DNA from 2 places in the Caulobacter sp. GW821-FHT12D05 genome. Region 1 is predicted to be linked to the other one. Evidence: riboswitches for the same ligand, from Rfam matches in the RefSeq annotation. Region 1 holds a riboswitch; the other holds the start of a gene.

The links. Region 1 has a riboswitch for glycine ahead of gcvT (glycine cleavage system aminomethyltransferase GcvT). Riboswitches for the same ligand answer to the same signal wherever they lie in the genome.
Region 2: linked by a shared signal. The riboswitch ahead of AC1RRR_RS02305 (TonB-dependent receptor domain-containing protein) and the one ahead of gcvT (glycine cleavage system aminomethyltransferase GcvT) in region 1 are both predicted to bind glycine.

The regions. Positions count from the first base shown of each region.
Region 1 covers NZ_JBXAQO010000003.1:178,297-185,548, forward strand. Annotated here, with positions in the region: gene AC1RRR_RS13725 (zinc-dependent metalloprotease) at 1-2,483, shown strand, start outside; glycine riboswitch at 2,525-2,615, shown strand; gene gcvT (glycine cleavage system aminomethyltransferase GcvT) at 2,782-3,894, shown strand; partial or broken gene gcvH (glycine cleavage system protein GcvH) at 3,905-4,276, shown strand; gene gcvPA (aminomethyl-transferring glycine dehydrogenase subunit GcvPA) at 4,302-5,648, shown strand; gene gcvPB (aminomethyl-transferring glycine dehydrogenase subunit GcvPB) at 5,645-7,219, shown strand.
Region 2 covers NZ_JBXAQO010000001.1:501,905-509,156, reverse strand. Annotated here, with positions in the region: gene AC1RRR_RS02305 (TonB-dependent receptor domain-containing protein) at 1-2,023, opposite strand, end outside; glycine riboswitch at 2,150-2,241, opposite strand; glycine riboswitch at 2,245-2,335, opposite strand; gene AC1RRR_RS02300 (ABC transporter substrate-binding protein) at 2,603-3,625, opposite strand; gene AC1RRR_RS02295 (response regulator transcription factor) at 3,722-4,384, shown strand; gene AC1RRR_RS02290 (sensor histidine kinase) at 4,381-5,748, shown strand; gene AC1RRR_RS02285 (TonB-dependent receptor plug domain-containing protein) at 6,065-7,252, shown strand, end outside.

The DNA.
Region 1 (7,252 bases):
CCGTGGTCGCCATGTTGATGGCGAGCGTCTGCGTGAGCGCGATCGCTGGGCCGAGCCTGGCCGCCGACAAGGCCAAATCCACCGACAAGTTCGCTGAAGCCACCGCCGGGCTCGAGCGCAAGGACGGGCTGGTTCCGGTCTTCGTCGACAAGAAAGACGGCAAGGTCTTTCTGCTGCTGCCCAAGCCGGGCGCGGACGGGATCGCGGGGCGGTATCTTTACCAGACCTATCTGCGCGCTGGCCTGGGCTCGAACCCGACCGGCCTGGATCGCTCGGCGCCAGGCGACACCCAGATCATCGCCTTCCGCCGCGTGGGCGGGAAGGTCATCGCCCAGTTCGAGAACTGGGGGTTCCTGGCCCCGCGCGGCTCGGCCGACGAGCAGGCGGCGGTGAAGGACTCGTTCCCGGTCTCCAGCGTCTGGTCCAACGCCATCGAGGCCGAGGGCGCGGATGGCCGACTGCTGGTCGATGTCACCAGCTTCCTGGTCCGTGACGCTCAGGGCGTGGCCAAGACCCTCAAGCGCAGCAAGCAGGGCGACTTCCGGCTGAACGACGGCCTGTCCTATGCCGACACCGGCGAGGTGAACGTCTTCCCCCTGAACGTCGAGCTGGAGGCGGTCGAGACCTTCGTCGGCGATGATCCGGGCGGCGAGGTGCGCGGTATCGTGCCGGATCCGCGCAACGTCACCCTGGTGCTGCACCACTCATTCGTGGCCCTGCCCGAGCCGGGCTACATCCCGCGCCAGAACGACCCGCGTGTCGGCGTCATCGACCACACCGTGGCGGACTATTCCGCGCCGCTGAACGAGCCGGTGGTCTATCGCCTGGCGCACCGCTTCCGCCTGGAGAAGACCGATCCCGCCGCCGCCCGGTCGCCGGTCAAGAAGCCGATTGTCTTCTATGTCGACCGCGCCGCGCCCGAGCCGGTGCGCTCGGCCCTGGTCGAGGGCGGACGCTGGTGGAACCAGGCGTTCGAGGCGGCCGGCTTCATCGACGCCTTCAAGGTCGAGGTGCTGCCCGATGGGGTCAGCCCGCTGGACGCCCGCTACAACGTCGTCAACTGGGTGCACCGCCAGACGCGCGGTTGGTCCTACGGCCACGCGGTGGTCGATCCGCGCACCGGCGAGATCATCAAGGGCGACGTCCTCTTGGGCTCGGACCGCATCCGCCAGGATCGGCTGATCTTCGAGGGCCTGCTGGGCGCCGACAAGACCGGGACGGGCGGCCCCAACGATCCGATCGAGATTTCGCTGGCCCGCATCCGCCAGCTGTCGCCGCATGAGATCGGCCACTCGATCGGCTTGCAGCACAATTTCGCGGCCAGCACCTATGCCGGCCGCGCCTCGGTCATGGACTATCCGGGGCCGAAGGTCGCCATCAAGGACGGCCAGCTGGACTTCTCCGACGCCTACGGGCGCGGGATCGGGGCCTGGGACAAGTTCGTGATCGACTGGCTGTACGGCGTGGCCCCAGCGGGCGTCGACGAGAAGGCCTGGCTGAAGGCCAAGGCCGACAAGAGCCAGGCCGAGGGCCTGCGCTATGTCTCCGACGAGGACGCGCGGGGGCAGGATACGCCGCACCCGCTGGGCGCGGTCTGGGACAACGGCGCCGATCCGGTCGCCGAGCTCGACCAGACCATGGCGGTGCGCAAGATCGCCCTGGACCGTTTCGGCCTCGGCAACCTGCCCAAGGGCGCTTCGGTCGCCGACCTGCGCCGCATCGTCGTGCCGATCTACATCTTCCATCGTTACCAGGTCGACGCGACGGCCAAGCTGGTCGGCGGGGTCGACTTCACCTACGGCGCGCAGGGCGATGGCCATGAGGCCAGCAAGCCGGTCCCGGCCGCCCGCCAGGCCGCTGCGATCGACGCTCTGCTGAAGACGGTGACGCCGGCCGCGCTGGACCTCTCCGACAAGACCCTGGATGTCCTGACCTCGGGCCAATCGCAGGGAACCGACCACGCCTACGAGATCGAGACCTTCCAGCAGGGTCCGGTGTTTGACCTGCCCGCCACAGCCGAGGTCGCGGCCGACATGGTCTGGAGCGATCTCTTCGCGCCGGCGCGCCTGAACCGCCTGGTCGAGGCCAAGCGTCGTGACGCCGCCCAGCCGGGCGTCGAGGGGCTGCTGGACAAGGCCCTGGCCTTCGCTGCCTTCGACGGTAAGGCGACCGGTCGCCAAGCCGAACTGGCTCGCCGCGTGCGTCAGCGCATGGTGGTCAGCCTGGCCGACGCCCTGGCCGACAAGAGCCTGTCGCCGACCGCCGCCGCCGTGATCCGCGCGCGCCTGGCCGACTGGGGCAAGGGGCTGACGGCAGCAGCGACCGGCGGCGCGGCCGACCGCGCCCAGGCTCGCGCGCTGGCCGGGATCGTCGCCGACGAGAGCGGCGGTCGCCTGGCCGCCCTGGTCGAGGACGGCAAGGCCAAGGTTGTCACCCCGCCCGGTCCGCCGATCGGCGAGGACGACTGGTTCGGGGATCTTTAGGCCGCGCTTGACTCAGGGGCAGCCCTCCCGCATTGACCCCGACGACCCTCGCGGGAGACGTCGGGATTCGCTCCCGAGGCCGAAGGCGCAACCGCCCCGGAAACGCTCAGGCAAAAGGACCGCGCGGGTTTAGAAACGCTGGAAAGCAGTCGCTCGAAAGAGTGGCTCGCCGAAGGAGCAAGGCCGACCTCAAACAGCAGAGGGGGAAGGCCGGAATCTCTCAGGCACAAGGGACAGCGGGGGCGCGACCAACCGGCGGACGCCGGTCGTCTCGCCGACCCCGCTAGGAGCCCGCACAGTGTCCGATCAAGACCTCAAGAAGACCCCCTTGTTCGACGCCCACGTGGCGCTGGGCGCGCGCATGGTGCCGTTCGCCGGCTACTCCATGCCGGTGCAGTACAAGGACGGGGTGCTGAAAGAGCACCTCTGGACCCGCGAGCACGCTGGCCTGTTCGACGTCTCGCACATGGGCCAGGCCCGCCTGCGCGGCGAGAACCCCGCCAAGAGCTTCGAGAAGGTCGTCTCGGCCGACTACCAGGGCCTGAAGGCTGGCAAGCAGCGCTACGGCGTGCTGCTGAATGCCGAGGGCGGGATCATCGACGACCTGATGACCGCGCGTCCCGACGACGACGGCCTGTTCGTGGTGGTCAACGGCGCCTGCAAGGACAACGACTACAAGATCATCGCCGACGCCCTGGCCGGCGAGGCCACGGTGACCCGTCTGAAAGACCGCGCGCTGCTGGCGCTGCAAGGTCCGGAAGCCGCCGCCGTGCTGGCCGCGCATGTGCCGGAAGCCGCTGGCATGGTGTTCATGGACACTGTCGCCCTGGCCGCCTTCGGCGTCGACGCGATCATCTCGCGCTCGGGCTACACGGGCGAGGACGGCTACGAGATCTCGGTCCCAGCCGACGCCGCCGAGGGCATCTGGAACACCCTGCTGGCCGACGAACGCGTCAAGCCGATCGGCCTGGGCGCCCGCGACAGCCTGCGCCTGGAAGCGGGCCTGCCGCTGTACGGCCACGACCTGGACGAGACCGTCTCGCCGATTGAGGGCGGGCTGAACTTCGCCGTCGGCAAATCGCGCCGCGAGGCCGGCGACTATCTGGGCGCGGCCCGGATCGGCAAGGAACTGGCCGGCGAACTCTCGCGCGTCCGCGTCAATCTCAAGGTGCTGGAAGGCGCCCCGGCTCGTGAAGGCGCCGAGATCGCCGACGAAGCGGGCAATGTCATCGGCAAGGTGACCAGCGGCGGCTTCGCGCCCTCGCTCGGCTTCCCCATCGCCATCGGTTTCGCCCCGCCGGCCTATGCGGTCGTGGGCGCGAAGCTCAAGGTCATCGTTCGTGGAAAGCAGGCCGCTGCAGAAGTGGTCGCCACCCCGTTCGTTCCGAACCGTTACGTCCGCAAACTCTAATCAAGGGCCGACAGAGATGCGTTTCACCAAAGATCATGAATGGGTCGTCGTCCAAGGCGACGTCGCCACCGTCGGCATCACCGCCTACGCCGCCGAGCAACTGGGCGACGTGGTGTTCGTCGAAGTGCCGGAAGCCGGCAAGACCGTGAAACAGGGCGAGAACCTCGCCGTCGTCGAGAGCGTCAAGGCCGCCTCGGACGTCTACGCCCCGGTGTCGGGTGAAGTCGTCGAAGGCAATGCCGAGCTGGGCGATGCGCCGGAAACCGTCAACGCCCTGCCGGAAAGCGGCGGCTGGTTCGCCAAGATCAAGCTGTCGAACCCGGCCGAGGTCGACGCCCTGATGGACCGCGATGCCTACGAAGCGTTCCTGAGCACCCTCTAACTTTCGACCCCACGAAAGCAGATCAATGCGTTACCTCCCCCTGACCCCCGAAGACCGCGTCGAGATGCTCGGTGCGATCGGCGTGACGTCGATCGACGACCTGTTCGTCGACGTGCCGGCTTCGGCCCGCCGCGACGGAACCGTCGACCTGCCGCTGCATGCCGGCGAAATCGAAGTCGAGCGCGAGATGGCGGGCCTGGCCCGTCGCAACCGTTCGGCGGGGGAGGGACCGTTCTTCTGCGGGGCCGGCGCCTATCGCCACCACGTGCCGGCCACGGTCGACCACATCATCCAGCGGTCGGAATTCCTGACCAGCTACACGCCCTACCAGCCGGAAATCGCCCAAGGGACTCTTCAGGTACTCTTCGAGTTCCAGACCCAGGTCGCGGCCCTGACCGGCATGGAGGTGGCCAACGCCTCGCTCTATGACGGCTCGACCGGCGCGGCCGAGGCCGTGATGATGGCCCAGCGCGTCACCCGCCGGAACAAGGCGGTGATGTCGGGCGGCGTCCACCCGCACTACATCGAGACCATCGAGACCCTGGCCCACGCGGCCGGCGTCACGACCCAGGCCATGCCGGCCGCGGTCGACGCCGAGGATGCGGTGATCGCCGCCATCGACGCCGACACCGCCTGCGTCGTCGTCCAGACCCCGAACGTGTTCGGCACGGTCACGGACGTCACCAAGATCGCCGAGGCTGCTCACGCCGCCGGCGCGCTGCTGATCGTGGTCACCACCGAGGCCGTCTCGTACGGCCTGCTGAAGTCGCCCGGCGAAATGGGCGCCGACATCGCCGTGGCCGAGGGCCAGTCGATCGGCAATGGCCTGAACTTCGGCGGTCCCTATGTCGGTCTCTTCGCCTGCAAGGAAAAGTTCGTCCGCCAGATGCCGGGCCGCCTGTGCGGCGAGACGGTCGACGCCGATGGCAAGCGCGGTTTCGTGCTGACCCTGTCGACCCGCGAGCAGCACATTCGCCGCGACAAGGCGACCTCGAACATCTGCACCAACAGCGGCCTGTGCGCCCTGGCCTTCTCGATCCACATGAGCCTGCTCGGTGAGACCGGTCTGCGCCAGCTGGCCGCCCTGAACCACCAGAAGGCCGTGGCCCTGCGCGACGCCCTGAAGGCGGTGCCGGGCGTCGAGGTCCTGACCCCGCGCTTCTTCAACGAGTTCGCGATCCGCCTGCCGAAGAACGCCGCCGACGTGGTCGAGACCCTGGCCGGCCACGGCGTCATTGCCGGCGTGCCGTTCTCGCGCCTCGACGCGGGCGCGGGCCTGGACGACGTGCTGCTGGTCGCGGCTACCGAGACCACGCTGGACATCGACATCACTTTCTTCGCCAAGATCCTGACCAAGGCGGTGGGCCAATGAGCATGAACAACGTCGGCCGCCCCACGCGCCCCGAAACCGCCAACGACGCCGGTGGCCACGAGACCCTGACCGGCAATCGCGGCCTGCTGCAGAACGAAGCCCTGATCTTCGAACTGGACGGCTGGAACAAGACCGGTGTCGACCTGCCGCAAGCCGCCGCGCCGTCGAGCGACCTGGCCGGCCTGCTGCGCGACGCGCCGATCGGCCTGCCGGGTCTCTCCGAACCCGAAGCCGTCCGCCACTATGTGCGCCTGAGCCAGAAGAACCACGCCATCGACCTGGCGCTGTATCCGCTGGGCTCGTGCACGATGAAGCACAATCCGCGCCTGAACGAGAAGATGGCGCGCCTGCCGGGCTTCTCGGACATCCACCCGCTGCAGCCGCAGTCGACCGTGCAGGGCGCCCTGCAGCTGATGGACCGCCTGGCCCACTGGCTGAAGACCCTGACCGGCATGCCCGCTGTCGCGCTGAGCCCCAAGGCCGGCGCTCACGGCGAGCTGTGCGGCCTGCTGGCCATTCGCGCCGCCCACGAGGCGGCCGGCAACGGCCACCGCAAGACCGTCCTGGCCCCAACCAGCGCCCACGGCACCAACCCGGCCACGGCGGCCTTCGTCGGCTACACCGTCGTCGAGATCGCCCAGACCGATGACGGGCGCGTCGATCTGGCGGACCTGGAGTCCAAGCTGGGCGACCACGTGGCCGCCATCATGGTCACCAACCCCAACACCTGCGGCCTGTTCGAGCGCGACGTCGTCGAGATCGCTCGCCTGACCCACGCGGCGGGCGCGTACTTCTACTGCGACGGCGCCAACTTCAACGCCATCGTCGGCCGGGTGCGCCCGGGCGACCTGGGCGTCGACGCCATGCATATCAACCTGCACAAGACCTTCTCGACGCCCCACGGCGGCGGCGGTCCGGGCGCGGGTCCGGTGGTGCTGAGCGAGGCCCTGGCGGCCTTTGCCCCGACCCCCTGGCTGACCCACGGCGACGACGGCTTCGCCATGGTCGAGCACGCGGGCGAGGAGGGCGCCAAGACCGCCTTCGGCCGCATGAGCGCCTTCCACGGCCAGATGGGCATGTACGTCCGCGCCTACGCCTACATGCTGAGCCACGGGGCCGACGGCCTGCGTCAGGTGGCCGAGGACGCCGTCCTCAACGCCAACTACATCAAGGCCCAGCTGAAGGACGTGATGAGCCCGGCCTTCCCCGAAGGTCCGTGCATGCACGAGGCCCTGTTCGACGACAGCTGGCTGGAAGGCACCGGGGTGACCACGCTCGACTTCGCCAAGGCGATGATCGACGAGGGCTTCCACCCGATGACCATGTACTTCCCGCTGGTCGTCCACGGCGCGATGCTGATCGAGCCGACCGAGACCGAGAGCAAGCAGGAGCTGGATCGCTTCATCGAAGCGCTTCGTCTGCTGGCCGGCGCGGCCAAGGCGGGCGAGGTCGAGCGCTTCAAGGGCGCGCCGTTCCACGCCCCGCTCCGGCGCCTGGACGAGACCCAGGCGGCCCGCAAGCCCCGGTTGAGGTGGAAACCTGTGGCAGAAGCGCCACTGGCGGCTGAATAGCAAACACCATACCCCTGTTGCGACCAGAGGGCG
Region 2 (7,252 bases), on a different contig from region 1:
CCGGCGGCGAATAGACGAAGCCCGTAGTGAAGGTCTTGGCCGTCTCAGGGTTCAGGTTCGGGTTGCCGCCGCCGTTGGTCAGCACATAGACGCTGGAGTTGTTCGTCGGGTCGGTCAGGGTGTTGTAGCCGGTCGTCGACGACGTGAAGAGCTCGGTCAGGTTGGCCGAACGGATGTCACGCGACTTGGTGATGCGACCACGGAAGCCCGGGAAGAACTCGTTGGTGGCGCCCAGCTTCCACGACCAGATCGAACCGGTGGTGTCGTAGTCCGAGATGCGCGCGGCGGCGTTGATTTCCAGCTTGTTGAAGACCGGGACGTCACGAACGACCGGCACCAGCACTTCGGCGAAGGCTTCCTTGACGCTGAAGCTGCCGGCCATGGCCGAGAAGCTGAACGAGGTGAAGGCCTTGGCGGTGTCCAGAGCGCCGACCGTGCGATCGACAGACTCCTTGCGGGCCTCGGCGCCGACAGCGATCGAGACCGGACCGGCCGGCAGCGAGAAGGGCTCGCCGCGCAGGCTGAAGCCGCCGACGTCCAGCTTGCTGGTTTCACGCATCGACGGCGTGCCGGTGACGTAAGCCAGCGCCGCCTGCGAGGGCGCGCCCTGTCCGAACAGGTTGATCGGCACGCAGTTGGTCGTCGGGTTGCTCAGGGCGATCCGGCAGACCGCCTGGCCGGTGGTCGGGCTGATCACCGAGTCGACGGCGTTGGCGTAGTTCTGGGTCAGGAAGAACCCAGGGGTGTCGATGTTGTTTTCCTGCTCGCCGTGGCTGTAGTAGGCGCTCCAGCGCCAGCCACCGTCGAGCTCGCCGTCCAGGGCGATCGTGCCCTGGGTCGAGACGCGCTCGAAGTCGATCGTCGGATAGGCCTCGGTGTTGAAGCGACCCATCGTGAAGGTGGTCTGGCCCGCAGCGGCCATCGCCGTCTTCACCGCCGTCGGCAGGAAGGCGTTGTCCGACTTGATCGTCAGGTTGCCGCGGTTGTGGTCGCCGAACCAGATGTAGTTGTTCCACATCCGCGAGCGACGCAGCTCGGCCGTCAGCTTGACCTTGTCGGTCAGGTCGTAGGTGGCGCTGGCCATGGTGGCGTAGCGCTTCTGCGGCGTGACCAGCGGCGACAGGTCGTCGTTCGAGGGGCCTTCGCCACCGATCGAGTTCGTGCCCTGCACCGTACCGTAGTCGAAGGCGCGCAGGGTGCCGTCCGGATTGAAGGTCTGGCCGCGCAGCACGCCCGACATGATCAGGCCGCCCGGGGCCGCATTCGCGAAGCCGACGTCGGGCGCCAGGATGAAGCGGCCCGCGCCGTTCGAGATGGTGGCCCAGCGGCCGATGTTCGGGCGACTGTTCTTCGGAATGACGCCGTCGTTGTCGAGATATTCGCCGCCGATGACGAAGTGGCCGCGGCCATTGGCGAAGGTCGTGCCGGCCGCGCCTTCGACGCGGATCTGCTTGGCGTCGTCAAAGGACGACTCGCCGCCTTCGATGCCGAACTTGAAGCCGGTGAAGGTGCGGTCGATGGACAGGTTGACGACGCCGGCGACGGCGCCCGAACCCCAGGCGGCCGAGGCGCCGCCGGTCACGACGTCCACGCCCTTCAGCAGCACGCTGGGGATCATGTTGAGGTCGTTCTCGCCCGAGAAGCGACGGCCATCCAGCAGCACCAGGGTGCGGTTGATGCCGAGGCCACGCAGGTCGACCGGAGCGTTGCCAGCGCCGGTGTTGGTGCCGGTGGTCTGCGGCGAGGTGGTGGCGCGGAACTGCGGCAGGTCGTTCAGGGCGGCGGCCACGTTCGGACGGGCGCCGACGGCGAGGTCCTGGGCGGTGACGCGCACGGTCGGGGTCGGGGCCTGGAAGCCGGCGCGGTCGATGCGCGAGGCGGTGACGACGATCTCACCAACGCTCGTGTCGTCGGCCTTAGCCGCCGCGTCTTGAGCGAAGGCTGCGCCGTGCAGGACCAGGACGGCGGGAACGAGGCTGCAACCCAGCAGCAGGTTCCGACGGGTTTGACGCGAAGAATTCAAAAGAGATCCCCTCTGTTTCAGCAGTCGACAGTCGCCCTCTCCCGCCACGGCCGTTGCTCGGCCGCGTTCGGTTGCGCGTCGCCGGAAGGTCAGCACCTCCAGGCGTCACAGGCGTTCCTCTGCCCCCGCTGTCCCGTGGCCTGAGAGATTCAGGCGCATGTGCGCCCTTGCTCCTTCGGCGAGGCCGCTCGCTTATGGAGCGGTCCTGCTTTCCAGCGTCCTCGTGTTCTGCGGTCCTTGGTGCCTGAGCGTTTCCGGGGCGGTTGCGCCTTCGGCGTCGGGCCGAAACCCGATCTCTTCCGCGAGAACCCGGGCAATACGAACGCTTCGTTTGATCCCGTCAAAAGCCGCTCGCGCGGCATAAACGCCCACCAGGTTTATGAACGGAGAGATGGAAATTCCCAAGCTCAACCCGAGGCCACGCGGTTCGCTCGTCGGCTCTCGCCCAGGTTCGTGGCCGTGACAGGTCCGTGACAGTTTGGACCGTTTGGCATGACCCCCGAGAAACAGCGACGCTTAGGCGTTTCGCCCACGAATGCACAAACTATAGGCGCCAAAAGCCCAATATTTGCACATATATCACCGACCGGCGGCGGCGTTGCGCCAACGGGCCAGCAATTCAGCTCGACGGCCTTGGTCGAAATTGGCCAGCAAGGCCGGCCCGACGCGGATCGGCCGTCCGCCGGGGCCAAGAGTCGCCGCGCCGCCGACCGGCCGGATCGGCGTCAGCCGCGCCTCGGCCAGGCGCTTCTGGCCGTCCTCGGACATCAGATAATCCAGGAAAACGCGCGCGGCCTTGGGATGCGGCGCCGAGCGGGTGATGAAGGCCACCCGCGAAATCGACAGGTGATAATCGGTCGGCACCACATAGCCGACGTCAGGGTTGCGATGGCGCGCCCACCAGTCAGCGTAGAAGCCGTTCATATTGAACACCAGCAACCCCGGCCCCGACAGCTCGTTCAGCAGCGCCGCGCCCGGCACGAACAGGTGCGGCTTCGACTTGGCCAGTTCCTCGTACAGCGCCCAAGCGTCCGGATAGGCTTGCAGGTCGCTGGACAAGTACATGAACCCGACCCCGCTCTTTTCGGGATCGTACATGGCGATGCGGCCGCGCCAGCGCGCCGGGTCAGCGCGCAACGCCGCCAGCAGAGCCGCGTGGCTGCGCGGGACCTCCGACGCCTTCAGCACCTTCTTGTTGTAGGCGAAAACGATCGGCTCGGCCGTGACGCCATAGCCCTGGTCGCGCCAGACCGCCCAGGCCGGCAGGCCCTTCGCCTCGGGACTGCGATAGGTCTGAGCGTAGCCGTCATTGATCAGCTTGACCTGGATGTCCATCGACGAGCTCCAGGCGACGTCGCCGACGGGCTTGTTGGCGTCGATCTCGGCGATCAGGCGCGTGCGCATCGGCGTGGCGGCCAGTTCGACGAACCGGACCTTGATCTTGGGGAAGCGCTGCTGGAAGCCTTCGCCGATCGCCTGGTGGACGTCGGTATTGGCGTAGACGACGACCTCGCCCTCGCGCTCGGCGGCGCGTACGTCCCAGCCGCTCGTCTCCTGCCCAGGATGCTTGGGCGCGCAGCCCGCCAGCGCCGAGGCGAGCATCAGCGCGGCGGCCAGCAGCCCGCGTCTCTTGACCGCTCGTGGCAATCGGCGTCGGATGGCGCTTTCTCCTTCCCGCGTTCGGTCCCTACATCCCCGATGAAGATACTCGTTGTCGAGGATGATCCGCCTCTACGCCGTTCGCTGACCGCGACGCTGGAGAGCGAGGGGCACCAGGCGATCTGCGCCGAGACCGGCGAAGCCGCCCTGGCCCTGGCCGCCGGCGGCGACTTCGAGGCCATTGTCCTGGACATCGGCCTGCCCGACATCGACGGCTTCGAGATCCTGGGCCAGCTGCGCCGCGAAGGCGTGCTGACGCCGATTGTCATGCTGACGGCCCGCGACGCCGTGCACGACCGCATCGCCGGCCTGGACATGGGCGCGGATGACTATGTGCTGAAGCCCTTCGACCCGTTCGAGCTGGTGGCCCGCGTGCGCGCCGTGGTCCGGCGCAAAAGCGGCTATGCGGCCCGCACTATCCATGTCGGGACCCTGGCCTGCGACTGGGAGGCCGGCGCGGCCTGGATCGGCGAGCGGCGGCTGGACCTGCGTCCGCGCGAGTGGGCGGCGCTGAAGGTGCTGGCTTCGCGCCCCGGCCGCGTGGTCGAGCGCGGACGCCTGGCCGCAGAGGTCTTTCCCGACGAGCAGGATCCCTCGCCCAACGCCCTGGACATCCATGTCGGCCGCCTGCGGCGCAAGCTGGCGCCGGACGGTCCGCGCCTCAGCACCCTGCGCGGCGTGGGCTACCGGCTCGACCCGTGAGCCGCACCCATCCCAGCCTGGTTGGCCGTCTGCTGCTGGCCCAGGTCGCGCCCCTGGCCCTACTGGGCGCGGCGCTCGCCCTGGCCGGCGCCCTGGCCGCCCACGCCGTCGTCGAGAAGTCGTCGGACCGCCTGCTGGCCGGCTCGGCGGCCTCGATCGTCGCTCAGATCGGCGTGCGCGAGGGCCAGGCCCAGGTGGCCCTGCCGCCTTGGGCGCTGGGCTTGCTGGACAGCCCCGAGCGCGACGCGGTGTTCTACGCTGTGCGCCAGGGCCCGCGCCTGGTCACCGGCTATGGCGACCTGCCCCGTCTGCCCGCGCCCGCGCCGAACGAGACCAACTTCAACTACGCCAGGATGCGCGGCTATGAGGTGCGCATCGCCCAGTCGACGGTGCTGGTGCCAGGCGTGCGCGAGCCCGTCGTCGTGGCCGTGGCTCAGAGCCTGGATTCGCGCAAGGCCAGCGAGCGCGAGCTGCTGTCCAGCCTGATCGGCCTGCCGGTGCTGCTGGTCGTGGTCGCCGGCGTCCTGGTCATTCCCGCCGTCGGCTGGGGCCTGGCGCCATTGCGCCGCCTCACGGCCGACCTGACGACTCGCGCCCAAGCCTCGCGCCCCGACCTGGCGCCGGTTGACGCCACCGGCGCGCCGGCCGAGCTGTCGCCGGTGGTCGGAGCCTTCAACCACCTGATGGGTAGCCTGGAGCGTTTCACCCGGGCGCTGGAGCGGTTCTCGGCCGACGCCTCGCACCAGTTGCGCACGCCACTGTCGGTGATCGTCGCCAATCTGGCCCTGCTAGAGCGCACCGCCGCCACGCCGCGCGACAAGGCCCTATTGGGCGACTCTCGCCAGGCGGCGGCCAACCTGCGCCAAGTGCTGTCACAGTTCCTGGCCCTGGCCCGTTCGGAAGCCACGGCGGCCGAGGGCGAGGCTGACCTCGCCGCCCTGCTGATCACGATCCAGCTGGAGGCCGTGCGGGCCTTTCCCGATGTCGAGGTTCTGGCGCGCCTGCCCCCAGGCCTTCCCCTCGCCCGTGGCAATCCGGTGCTAGTCGGCGAGGTGCTGCGGAACCTGATCTTCAACGCCTGCGCCTATGGCGGCGGAAAGACCCGCATCGTCGCCTTCGCCAAGGCCGACACCCTGAACGTCGTCATCTGGGACCACGGCCCGGGCGTCAGCGAAGCGGATCTGGAACGCCTTTTCGCCCCCTTCAGTCGTGGTAGCGCCAGCAGTGTCGCCCAGGGTGCGGGGCTGGGCCTGGCCATCGTCCGCGCCATCACTGAGCGCCTGGAGATCGGCGTCTCGCTTCGCCGTCGGACATCGAAGCCAGGCTTGGTCGCCGAGATCACCTTCACCATGTTGGGTCTTTGACGAAGCGACACAAGAAGGCGCTTTGCCCTTCACGAACCGTCATCTTCGCCTTGCGTGATGAGCCGCGGCCAGACCGGCAAGCCGTTGCGTGGCAAGCAATCGCCGTTGCAATCATTGCGTTCGACGATCGAAGATCCCCGATCGATAAGCCCCCCGCCGACAGCAAAACGGGGGTTTTCGAGCTATGCGACGACAGTGGCTTATGGGCGCAACGGCGCTCCTGGCGGCAGGACCCGCCTGGGCGCAATCGACTTCGACGGAGACGAGCGGCCAGGTTTCGGAACTGGTGGTGATCGGCAGTCGCGGGGCGCCGAGGTTGGCGACCGACACGGCCGTACCGGTCGACGTGTTGAGCGCGGAGTCCCTGGCCGCCCGCGGCCAGAACGACCTGACCAAGACGCTGGAATTCATGTCGCCGTCGTTCAACTATCCGCGCACCTCGTCGGGACCGTCCTCGACCGGCGCGCGCTCGTTCACGCTGCGCGGCCTCATTCCCGACCAGACCCTGGTGCTGGTCAACGGCCAGCGTCGGCACGCGTCTTCGATCATCACCTTCAACAACGGCGCCTTCCGCGGCTCGGTGCCTGTTGACCTCAACATGATCCCGCTGACGGCGATCAAGCGGGTCGAGATCCTGCGCGACGGGGCCGCCGCCCAGTACGGTTCGGACGCCATCGCCGGGGTCATCAATCTGGTGCTGCGCGACGAGCCCGGCGGTACGCACGGCTCGGTGCAGTACGGCCAGACCGAGCGCGGTGAGGGCAAGACCTTCATCGCCACGGCGCGCCAGGGCTTCGCCCTGGGCGATGGCGGCTTCGTCACCCTGTCGACCGAGGTGCGTGACCGGGGCGACACCAACGCCGCCGAGATCGATCCGCGCTTCGGCCGCGTCACCTCGACCCTGGGCGATCCCCAGAGCACCGACATCCAGGCCGTCGCCAACGCCGAGCTGCCGCTGAAGGGCGGCGCGGCCGTGTTCGGCTATCTGACCCTGGGCCGACGCGAGTCGGAGATGAGCCCCCTCTTCCGGGCGCCGACCGTGTTCCCGGCCTTCTACCCCAATGGCTTCCTGCCGATCGTCAATCTCGACCTCAAGGACCTGGGCGCCAATGTCGGCGTGCGCGGGACCTTGGCCGGCTGGGGTTGGGAGCTGACCGACACCTACGGCTATTCCAACGGCGACTACGACGTCTCCAACACCGTCAATACCTCGCTGGGCGCCAGCAGCCCGAAGGCGTTCTACGGCGGCGGCGCGCGCTACCGCCAGAACCTGGTCAACCTGACGGTCCGCCGGGCGCTGGACGTCATGGCGGGGGCCAATCTGGCGGCCGGCGTCGAGCATCGGTTCGAGGCCTATGAGCTGGTCCCGGGCGAACCGGGCTCCTACACGCTCTCGGGCGCCCAGGGCTTCCCGGGCTTCCACCCGCCCTCCCCGGTCGATGTGGACCGCACGGGCCGTAGCGCCTTCATCGACGCCGAGCTGAGCCCGATCGAGGGCCTGGAC